DNA from 3 places in the Mesorhizobium sp. PUT5 genome. Region 3 is predicted to be linked to each of the others. Evidence: predicted binding sites of a transcription regulator. Region 3 holds the regulator's gene; each other region holds the start of a gene.
What was found. Region 3 encodes PhoB, which activates phosphate uptake and scavenging genes when phosphate is short. Its sites were predicted from a motif close to TGTCATNNANCTGTCAT; they were not measured.
Positions count from the first base shown of each region.

Region 1: a site for PhoB is predicted at 1,153-1,169, ahead of ACTDI4_RS10690 (PhoX family protein). Genes of this name have one in related genera too.
Region 2: a site for PhoB is predicted at 1,612-1,628, ahead of ACTDI4_RS20470 (YdcH family protein). Genes of this name have one in related genera too.

Region 1 covers NZ_JBQOSO010000003.1:1,893,442-1,896,897, forward strand. Annotated here, with positions in the region: gene ACTDI4_RS10680 (DNA-directed RNA polymerase subunit alpha) at 1-469, shown strand, start outside; gene rplQ (50S ribosomal protein L17) at 575-1,006, shown strand; gene ACTDI4_RS10690 (PhoX family protein) at 1,221-3,221, shown strand; gene ACTDI4_RS10695 (DegQ family serine endoprotease) at 3,389-3,456, shown strand, end outside.
Region 2 covers NZ_JBQOSO010000003.1:3,871,409-3,874,864, forward strand. Annotated here, with positions in the region: gene ispG (flavodoxin-dependent (E)-4-hydroxy-3-methylbut-2-enyl-diphosphate synthase) at 1-1,100, opposite strand, end outside; gene ACTDI4_RS20470 (YdcH family protein) at 1,362-1,541, opposite strand; gene ACTDI4_RS20475 (YdcH family protein) at 1,776-1,979, shown strand; gene purE (5-(carboxyamino)imidazole ribonucleotide mutase) at 2,100-2,579, shown strand; gene ACTDI4_RS20485 (5-(carboxyamino)imidazole ribonucleotide synthase) at 2,576-3,456, shown strand, end outside.
Region 3 covers NZ_JBQOSO010000003.1:4,076,546-4,080,001, forward strand. Annotated here, with positions in the region: gene xylF (D-xylose ABC transporter substrate-binding protein) at 1-78, opposite strand, end outside; gene ACTDI4_RS21425 (ROK family protein) at 337-1,605, shown strand; gene phoB (phosphate regulon transcriptional regulator PhoB) at 1,584-2,273, opposite strand; gene phoU (phosphate signaling complex protein PhoU) at 2,295-3,002, opposite strand; gene pstB (phosphate ABC transporter ATP-binding protein PstB) at 3,029-3,456, opposite strand, start outside.

The DNA of each region.
Region 1 (3,456 bases), 2.2 Mb from region 3:
CTACAAGGTCGAGAACACCCGCGAGGGCCAGGTTCTCGACTATGACAAGCTGACCATGGCCATCGAGACCGACGGTTCGATCTCCGGCGAGGATGCGGTGGCTTTTGCCGCCCGTATCCTGCAGGACCAGCTCGGCCTGTTCGTCAACTTCGAGGAGCCCCAGAAGGAAGCCGCGGCCGAGGCCGTCACCGAGCTTGCCTTCAACCCGGCGCTGCTCAAGAAGGTGGACGAGCTGGAGCTTTCGGTGCGTTCGGCCAACTGCCTGAAGAACGACAACATCGTCTATATCGGCGACTTGATCCAGAAGACCGAAGCCGAGATGCTGCGCACCCCGAACTTCGGCCGCAAGTCGCTGAACGAGATCAAGGAAGTGCTGGCGGCCATGGGCCTGCACCTCGGCATGGAAGTGCCGGATTGGCCGCCGGAGAACATCGAAGATCTCGCCAAGCGCTACGAAGACCAGTACTGAACCTGAATAGAGCATGGTGCCAAGGACCGGCGCGCCGGTCCGACGGCCATGCGGAAAACCATCAGAGGCCGTGGCCTCTTGACAAGCTAAAGAAGGAAAAGAGCCATGCGCCACGGTTTCAAAGGCCGCCGGTTTTCCCGCAGTTCCAGCCACCGCAAGGCGATGTTCGCCAACCTCGCCGTCTCGCTCATCGAGCATGAGCAGATCGTCACCACCCTGCCGAAGGCGAAGGACCTGCGTCCGATCGTCGAGAAGCTCGTCACCCTCGGCAAGCGCGGCGACCTGCACGCCCGCCGTCAGGTCATCGCCCAGATCGGCAACGAGTCGGTGGTCAAGCGCCTGTTCGACACGCTCGCGCCGCGCTACGCCACCCGCAACGGCGGCTACCTGCGCATCATGAAGGCGGGCTTCCGCCACGGCGACAACGCCCCGCTGGCGGTGATCGAGTTCGTCGACCGCGACACCTCGGCAAAGGGTGCGGCCGACCGCGCCCGGCTTGAGGCCGAAGGCGGCAACGAGGAAGCCGAAGCGGCATAATCGCTATCTTCAGCACCACGACAGGAAGGGGCCCTCGCGGCCCCTTTTTCTTTGGCCCTTTCCCGCGCCGCCACGCGTTTCGGGCGGAAGGCAAGTTGTGCGGCTCGATGCGGCGCGCCTCCTTCATCCACGGGAGGCGGCGGCCTCGTCATCAACCTGTTACGGGCGGCCTCTACGGACAGGCTCGAAATGCCAGCCAGATGGAGATCCAGCCATGTCCGACGAGATGCAGCACGCCCATTTCCGCACCAGCCTGCTCGAAGAAAGCGACGGCCCGGGCAGCAATGCCACCGAAAACCGCACGATGGGCGAGATCATTGCCGCGCGCTTTTCTCGCCGGGGCTTCCTCCAGGGCTCGCTCGCCGTGTCGGCGATAGCGGCCACCGTCGGCCCGGTTGCGCTGCTCTCGGCCGAGAAAGCACGCGCCGACAATGGGTCCGCCTTCGTCTTCGACGAGGTCGAGGCGGGCATCGACGACAAGCATCACGTCGCTGCCGGCTATGACGCCGACGTGCTGCTGCGCTGGGGCGATCCGCTGTTCTCCGACGCTCCGGAGTTCGATCCGGCGAGCCAGGCGGCAGAGGCCCAGTCGAAACAGTTCGGCTACAACAACGACTATGTCGGCTATATCCCGATCGAGGGTTCGGCAGAGCACGGCCTCCTCGTTGTCAATCACGAGTATACGAACCCGCACCTGATGTTCCCCGGCATCGTGAAGGTGGTGGACAAGGACGGCAAGAAGGACCTGGAGCTTGCGCCGCTCAGCAAGGAACAGGTCGATGTCGAGATGGCCGCGCATGGCGGCACCGTGGTCGAGATCCGCAAGGAAGGCGGCAAGTGGAAGGTGGTGCGCGACGGCAAGCTGAACCGCCGCATCACTGCCAACACGGAGATGGAGCTTTCGGGGCCGGTCGCCGGGCACGACCGTGTCAAGACCAACGCCGATGCTTCGGGGACCAGGGTGATCGGCACGCTCAACAATTGCGCCGGCGGCGTCACGCCCTGGGGCACCTATGTCATGGCGGAAGAGAACTTCCACGGCTATTTCAATGGCTCGCTGCCCGAGGGCCACAAGGAGGCGGCCAACTACAAGCGCTACGGCGTTCCGGAAGGCGCCTACGAGTGGGGCGCGCACTACGATCGCTTCGACCTGTCCAAGGAGCCCAACGAGCCGAACCGCTTCGGCTGGATCGTGGAGGTGGACGTCGACGACCCGACCTCGATGCCGAAGAAGCGCACCGCGCTCGGCCGCTTCAAGCATGAGGGCGCCGAATCCATCGTTTCCAGGGACGGGCGCGTGGTCTTCTATCTCGGTGACGACGAGCGCTTCGACTATGTCTACAAGTTCGTCACGGCCGGCAGGTTCGACCCGGACAATCGCGCCGCCAACATGGATCTGCTGGACGACGGCACCCTTTATGTCGCCAGGTTCTCCGAGGACGGCGCGGTGGAATGGCTGCCCGTCGTATTCGGCCAGGGCCCGCTGACGGCCGAAAACGGCTTCGACAGCCAGGCGGACGTCCTGATCGAGACCCGCCGCGCGGCAGATCTGCTCGGCGCCACCAAGATGGACCGGCCGGAGGACGTCCAGCCGAACGGCGTCAACGGCAAGGTCTATGTCATGCTGACCAACAACACCAAGCGCAAGGACGATCAGGTGGACGCGGCCAATCCGCGTGCCAGGAACGCCTTCGGCCACATCATCGAGATCGCCGAGGATGAAGGCGATTTCGCCGCTGCCAGGGGCAAGTGGGAGATCCTGCTGAAATGCGGTGATCCGTCCGTGGCCGATGTCGGCGCTTCCTTCTCCACCGACACCACCGCGAGCGGCTGGTTCGGCATGCCCGACAATTGCGCGGTCGATTCGGCCGGCCGGCTCTGGGTCGCCACCGACGGCAACAATGCCAAGGAAACCGGCCGCACGGACGGCCTTTGGGCGGTCGACACCGAGGGCGGCGCGCGCGCGACGTCCAAGCTCTTCTTCCGCGTGCCGGTCGGGGCGGAAATGTGCGGCCCGCTTTTCACGCCGGATGACGAGACCGCCTTCGTCGCCGTCCAGCATCCGGGCGACGGCGGCCCGGACTGGGAAGCATTCGGCCGGCCTTCCTATTACGAAGACCTGTCCACCCGTTGGCCGGACTTCAAGCCGGACATGCCTGTGCGGCCCGCCGTGGTCGCCATCACCAGGCAGGGCGGTGGCAAGATCGCCATCTGAACGGCCTACGGCCGTACATCCTTAGCCACCCGGAAGAGAAGGCCCCGGCTCCAGCGGACCGGGGCCTTTTCGCGCGGCTTTAGGGGCGAGTAAAAAAATCGCGATAAGCCTTTCATTTTGCACAATCGTCGCGACAATGGCGCCGACTTCGTCCCGGAGGATTCGCGATGCGCGCCAAGTGGCTCTTTCCCGTCCTGGTCTGTGGCCTCATGGCTGTTGCCGCGCCGCTCGGCAT
Region 2 (3,456 bases), 210 kb from region 3:
GGCAGCGAGATGCCGATGTCGGCGTGCTTGGATTCGCCCGGCCCGTTGACGATGCAGCCCATCACCGCCACCTTGAGCTGCTCCACGCCCGGATATTTTTCGCGCCAGACCGGCATGTTCCTGCGGATGTCCTCCTGGATCGACTGGGCCAGTTCCTGGAAGACGGTGGAGGTGGTGCGCCCGCAGCCCGGGCAAGCCGCCACGATCGGCACGAACTGGCGGAACCCCATGGTCTGGAGCAGTTCCTGCGCCACCTGCACCTCGCGCGTGCGGTCGCCGCCCGGCTCGGGCGTCAGCGAGATGCGGATCGTGTCGCCGATGCCCTGCTGCAGCAATATGCCCATGGCCGCCGACGAGGCGACGATGCCCTTGGAGCCCATGCCGGCCTCGGTGAGGCCGAGATGCAGCGCGTGGTTCGAGCGCTCGGCAAGCTCGGTATAGACGGCGATCAGGTCCTGCACCCCGCTGACCTTGGCCGACAGGATGATCTTGTCCCGCGCGAGACCGATTTCCTCCGCCATTTCGGCCGAGAGGATGGCCGACTGCACGATCGCCTCGCGCGTCACTTGCTGCGCGGTCATCGGCGAGCCGTTGGCCTGGTTCTCGTCCATCAGCTTCGTCAGCAGTTCCTGGTCGAGCGAGCCCCAGTTGACGCCGATGCGCACCGGCTTGTCGTGCCGGATCGCCATCTCGACGATGTCGGCGAACTGCCTGTCCTTCTTGTCCTTGAAGCCGACATTGCCGGGGTTGATGCGATATTTCGCCAGCGCCCGGGCGCAGGCCGGATGGTCGGCCAGGAGCTTGTGGCCGATATAGTGGAAATCGCCCACCAGCGGCACGTGGACGCCCAGCCGCTCCAGCCGCTCGCGGATCTTCGGCACGGCGGCGGCGCTTTCATCGCGGTCCACCGTGATGCGCACGATCTCGGAGCCGGCGCGCGACAGCGCCGCCACCTGCCGCACGGTGGCATCGACGTCGGCCGTGTCCGTGTTGGTCATCGACTGCACCACGACCGGCGCGGTACCGCCGACGATCACGCCGCCGACATCGACGCCGACGCTGGCGCGGCGCGGAAAGGGGGAGGAAAAATACCCGGTCATGCCGGTGCCTCTTATCGAAAGGTCCGCGCATGAGGTGGCCGACAGCAGCCGCCTTGTCAATGGCGCATGCTGTCATAGCGGCATCCGGCGCGGGCCACGCGCGCCGCAACCGGCGCGCATGAACGGTGCCGCGGGTCGGCCGCAACGCATGTTGCATGACGGCCGAAGCCGCATCGCTTTATGGAATTGCGCTACGCCGACCCGCACTCCGGCGGCTACACCGCCGGAATGCCCTGTCCGCGCCTGGGAGGCGATGAAGGTTCAATGAGCCGTGGGCTGCGCCCTCAGTTTCTCAATCTCGTCCTTGATAGCCAGCTTGCGTCGCTTAAGGTTGGCGATCTCCAGATCGTCCATCGAAGGATGCAGCATCGCTTCATCGATCTCGCGCTCGATGGCGCCGTGCTTCCTCTGCAGCTCCTCAAGATGGGATGCAAGAGACATGATTGGTTCTCCCTTTCATGGTTTCCTCGATTGCAACCGCCCCGGCAGGATCCACCGCAGGCCCGTCTCCGTGACGGCTGCATGACACTTTGCCACCAAAGAACGAGGATGTCGAATGATGCTTGGTAGCATTCCCCGGCGGCAAGAAATGTGGTAAGGGCTGCGCACCGGCCGTGGGCGCCGGCCGCCCGTCCGGGTGCGTCTTCGGGCGACGAGATTCGCAGAACGGTGGACATGTCGGAACAGGAACAGGCCGAGATTCGCCTCGAATTCGCGCGTTTGAAGCAGGAGCATGCCGACTTCGACGCCGCCATCAACGCCATGGTGGCGACCGGGTGCGACCCGTTGCAGATTCAGCGCATGAAGAAGAAGAAGCTGCTGTTGAAAGACCGGCTCCAGGCGCTGGAGGACCGCATCATTCCCGATATCATCGCCTGAACACCCGCACCGCCCGCCTTATCCCCGTCCTTGCCCGCCCCGGCGTTTTGAGCTAAGGCGCGGCCTTCCCCGCCTCGCAGGAGCGCGCCATTGCAAGAGAGCGCCGACGTCGCCATCATCATGGGCAGCCAGTCCGACTGGACCACCATGCGTCACGCCGCCGAGACGCTGGAGGCGCTGGGCATCCCGCACCGCAGCCTGATCGTCTCGGCTCACCGCACGCCTGAGCGGCTCTACGACTTCGCCCGGGGCGCCAAGGCCGCCGGCTACAAGGTCATCATCGCCGGCGCCGGCGGCGCCGCCCATCTCCCGGGCATGACGGCGGCGATGACGCCGCTGCCCGTGTTCGGCGTGCCGGTGGAATCGAAGGCGCTTTCCGGCCAGGATTCGCTTTATTCCATCGTGCAGATGCCGGCCGGCGTCCCCGTCGGCACGCTGGCCATCGGCAAGGCCGGCGCGGCCAATGCCGCGCTGCTGGCCGCGGCCGTGCTGGCGCTCGGCGACGACGCGCTGGCCGCCCGCCTCGACGCCTGGCGCGCGGCGCAGACGGCGCGGGTGGCGCTCGAACCGGCAACGGATGCACCGGCGGGGTCGTCATGACGGCACCGCTCGCGCCCGGCTCGGTCATCGGCATCATCGGCGGCGGCCAGCTCGGCCGCATGCTGGCGATGGCGGCCGCGCGGCTCGGCTATCGCACCATCATCCTGGAGCCGCAGTCCGGCTGCCCGGCGGCCCAGGTGGCCAGCCGGCAGATCGTGGCGGCCTATGACGACACGGCCGCGCTCGCCGAGCTGGCCGAATCCTCGGCGGTGGTGACCTACGAATTCGAGAACGTGCCGGTGGCGGCCGCCAACGCGCTGGCCGCCCTGGTTCCCGTGTTTCCGCCGCCGCAGGCGCTGGAAGTGGCCCAGGACCGCGTCGTCGAAAAACAGTTCCTCAACGGCATCGGCATACCGACCGCGCATTCCAGCCCCGTCGACAATGACGAACAGCTCGCTACCGCGCTTTCGCGCTACCATGGCAACGGCGTGCTGAAGACGCGCCGGATGGGCTATGACGGCAAGGGCCAGCGCCTGTTCCGCAATGCCGTGGGCGGCGATCTTTCCGGCACCTGGGCCGCCATGGGCGGGGTGCCGCTGATCCTGGAGGAGTTGGTTCCGTTCGAGCGCGAGATCTCCGTCATCGCCGCGCGCGGCGCCGATGGTTCCTTCCGCGCCTATGATCCCGCGAACAACGTTCATCGCGACGGCATCCTGCACACATCCACGGTGCCGGCGGACATCGCGCCCGCAACCGCCGCGGCGGCGCAGGACGCGGCGCGCGGCATCCTGGAGGCGCTCGACTATGTCGGCGTCATCGGCGTGGAATTCTTCGTGCTGGGCGACGGCTCGCTGCTGGTCAACGAGATGGCCCCCCGCGTCCACAATTCCGGCCACTGGACCGAGGCCGCCTGCGCGGTCTCCCAGTTCGAGCAGCA
Region 3 (3,456 bases):
GTCCTTGGCCTCGGCGACGGAAACCAGCGTCAGCGACATCGCCGCGCCGGCAAGTATGGCGGCAGTGAATTTCCTCATGATTTCCTCCCTGCGCCCAAGGCGCCTGTGAACCGGCCCGGGGCTTCCGATCCCGGGTCCACGCCAAAGCTCTTTTTTTCGAGCTTCGAAAAAAGTGTGACGCAAGCCGGGCGGCCTGTCAACGGGGTTCACAATGTCGCGAATTTTTTTTCGAGTCTCGAAATAATGTATGACAGCACGGCCTGCTTCTGCCACTATTTCGCTCCGGCGCCGGCAGCCCTGGTGGATCAGGGGCGCGGCCAAGGAGACGGTAAGGCAATGACGGTGGGCATCCGCCATGACGATCTTCGCCGGCGCAACCGCGCCATGGTGATAGGGGCCGTTCGGCGCAGCGGCGAGCCGTCGCGCACCGAGATCGCCTCGATCACAGGCCTGAGCAACTCGACGATCTCGGCGATCTCCTCCGACCTCATCGGCGAGGGAATCCTCGTCCAGCGCGGCAGCGGCCCCGCGCCGCTGAAGCGCGGCCGGCCCCAGATCGGGCTGGAGCTGGATGCGGCGGCCGCGGCCGTGGTCACCGCGGTGCTGTCGCTGAATTTCCTGGCCGTCGCCGTCATCGACTACGCCGGCAGCATCATTTCCGAGGAACAGCGGCGGCTGGACACGCTGGCCCTGCCGCGCGAGGAACTGGTGGGCGAATGCGTCGCGATCATGCGCCGGCATCTCGGCGACCCGGCGCTTTCCGGCAGGCGGGTGCTGCGCATCGCGCTGGCGGTGCAGGGCATCACGGATTCGCACGCCCGCACCATGCTGTGGTCGCCGATCACGCCGCACACCGACATCGCCCTCGCCGACGCGCTGGAGACGGCCTTCGGCATTCCGACCACGATCGAGAACGACTGCAACATGATGGCCGTGGCGCTGCGCTGGCGCGGCACCGACCGCTATAGGCACGACTTCATCGCCATGCTTTTGTCGCACGGCATCGGCATGGGCATCGTGCTCAACGGCGAACTGTTCGCCGGCACCCATTCCTCCGGCGGCGAGTTCGGCCACATGATCCACCGCCCGGGCGGCGCGCTGTGCCGCTGCGGACGGCGCGGCTGCGTGGAGGCCTATGCCGGCAACTACGCGATCTGGCGCAACGCCCATGGCCTGGGCGAGGACACGCCGCCGGCCGCCGACATCGCCGAGGCGGACATGCTGGCGCTGGCGCAGCGGGCGCGCGCGGCGGACGGGCCGGAACGCGAGGCCTACCGCAAGGCCGGCACGGCGCTGGGATTCGGCCTGGGCAACCTGTTCGCGCTGATCGACCCGGCGCCCGTCACCATGGTGGGCGTCGGCGCGCGCGCCTTCGACCTCATCGAGCCGGCCCTGCGCCGGGCGATCGCCCAGACGGCGGGCGGCCAGCATTCGGAATCGATCTCCTTCGACACCGAGCCGGACGAGCTGGCGCTGATCCGCGAAGGGTGCGCCATGCGCGCGCTGACCTTCGTGGACAACGAGATCTTCGCGCCCGGCCCGGCCCCGGGCCCGGCAACGGGCGAAGCGGCGCGAACAGCCCCTCAGTCTTCCTTTATGGCGTAGCCTGCGCCGCGGATGGTGCGGATGACGTCGGGCAGCCGGCCGTCATTGACCGCCTTGCGCAACCGTCCGACATGCACGTCCACCGTGCGCTCGTCGATGTAGATCGTCTCGCCCCAGACATTGTCGAGCAGTTGCGCCCGCGAAAAGACGCGCCCCGGATGCTGCATCATGAACTCCAGCAGGCGGAATTCGGTCGGCCCGAGCCTGATCTCGCTCTTCTTGCGGTAGACGCGGTGCTGCTCGCGGTCGAGCATGATGTCGCCGACCTTCAGCACGGACGAGAGCACTTCGGGCTTGGCGCGGCGCAGCAGCGCCTTCACCCGCGCCATGAACTCCGGCATCGAGAAGGGCTTGACCAGATAGTCGTCGGCGCCGGTGGACAGGCCGCGCACGCGGTCGCTTTCCTCGCCGCGCGCCGTCAGCATGATGACCGGCAGCCGCTCGGTCTGGGGCCGCATGCGCAGCCGGCGGCACAATTCGATGCCGGAGACGGCCGGCACCATCCAGTCGAGCACCAGAAGGTCCGGCACGTGCTCCTGGAGCCGGATCTCCGCCTCGTCGCCGCGCGTCACCACCTCGACCTGATAGCCTTCCGATTCCAGATTGTAGCGGAGCAGGACGCCAAGCGGCTCCTCGTCCTCCACCACCATGATGCGTGGTGCGATCATGCGCCTCTCCGTCCTCGCGTCTCAGCTCGCCGGCACCGACATGGCCGTCTCGTCGAGCTTCGGCCGGTTCGGCGGCAGTTGCTCGCCCGTCAGCACATAATAGGCATTCTCGGCGATGTTGGTGACATGGTCGCCGATGCGCTCCAAATTCTTGGCGCAGAACAGAAGATGCGTGCAGGCGGTGATGTTGCGCGGGTCCTCCATCATATAGGTCAACAGCTCGCGGAACACGGAGGTGTACTTCTCGTCGATGCGTTCGTCGTCGTCGCGCAACTGGGCAAGCGCCGGCGCGTCGCCCGCCACATAGTCCTCGATCACGCCGCCGACCTGCGCCAGCACGAGATCGGCCATGGAATCGATCGAATGCGACAGCTCGCGCGGCACGGCGCCCTGCCCGACCGCGTCGATCCGCTTGGCGATGTTCTTGGCGAGGTCGCCGATGCGCTCGAGGTCGCCGGCCATGCGGATGGCGCCGATCACCGCGCGCAGGTCGTGGGCCATCGGCTGGCGCTTGGCGATCAGGGTGATGGCGCGCGTATCCAGCTCGCGCTGGCGCGCATCCATGACGGCATCGTCGGAGACGACGCGCTGGGCCAGCGCGGTGTCGGAATGGGTCAGCGCCCGCGTGGCGTCGGCCACCATGGTGCCGGCGAGTTCGCCCATGCCGCGGATCAGGCCGCCGATCTGCTTCAGGTCCTCGTCGAAGGAGGCGACGGTATGTTCCATCATGGTCGTGTCCTCGTCTGCGTGGGCCGTCAGCCGAACCGGCCGGTGATGTAGTCCTGCGTGCGCTTCTCGCGCGGCGACGTGAAGATCTTCTCGGTGCGGTCGAACTCGATCAGTTCGCCCAGATACATGAAGGCGGTCTGGCTGGAGACGCGCGCCGCCTGCTGCATGTTGTGGGTGACGATGACGATGGTGTAGTCGGCCTGCAACTCGTCGATCAGTTCCTCGATCTTGGCCGTCGAGAGCGGATCGAGCGCCGAGGCCGGCTCGTCGAGCAGGATAACCTCCGGCTTCACCGCCACGGTGCGGGCGATGCACAGGCGCTGCTGCTGGCCGCCGGACAGCGAAAGGCCGCTGGCATGGAGCTTGTCCTTGACCTCGCCCCAGAGCGCTGCGCGCACCAGCGCCTCCTCCACCCGCACGTCGATCTCGGCCTTCGACAGCTTCTCGTAGAGCC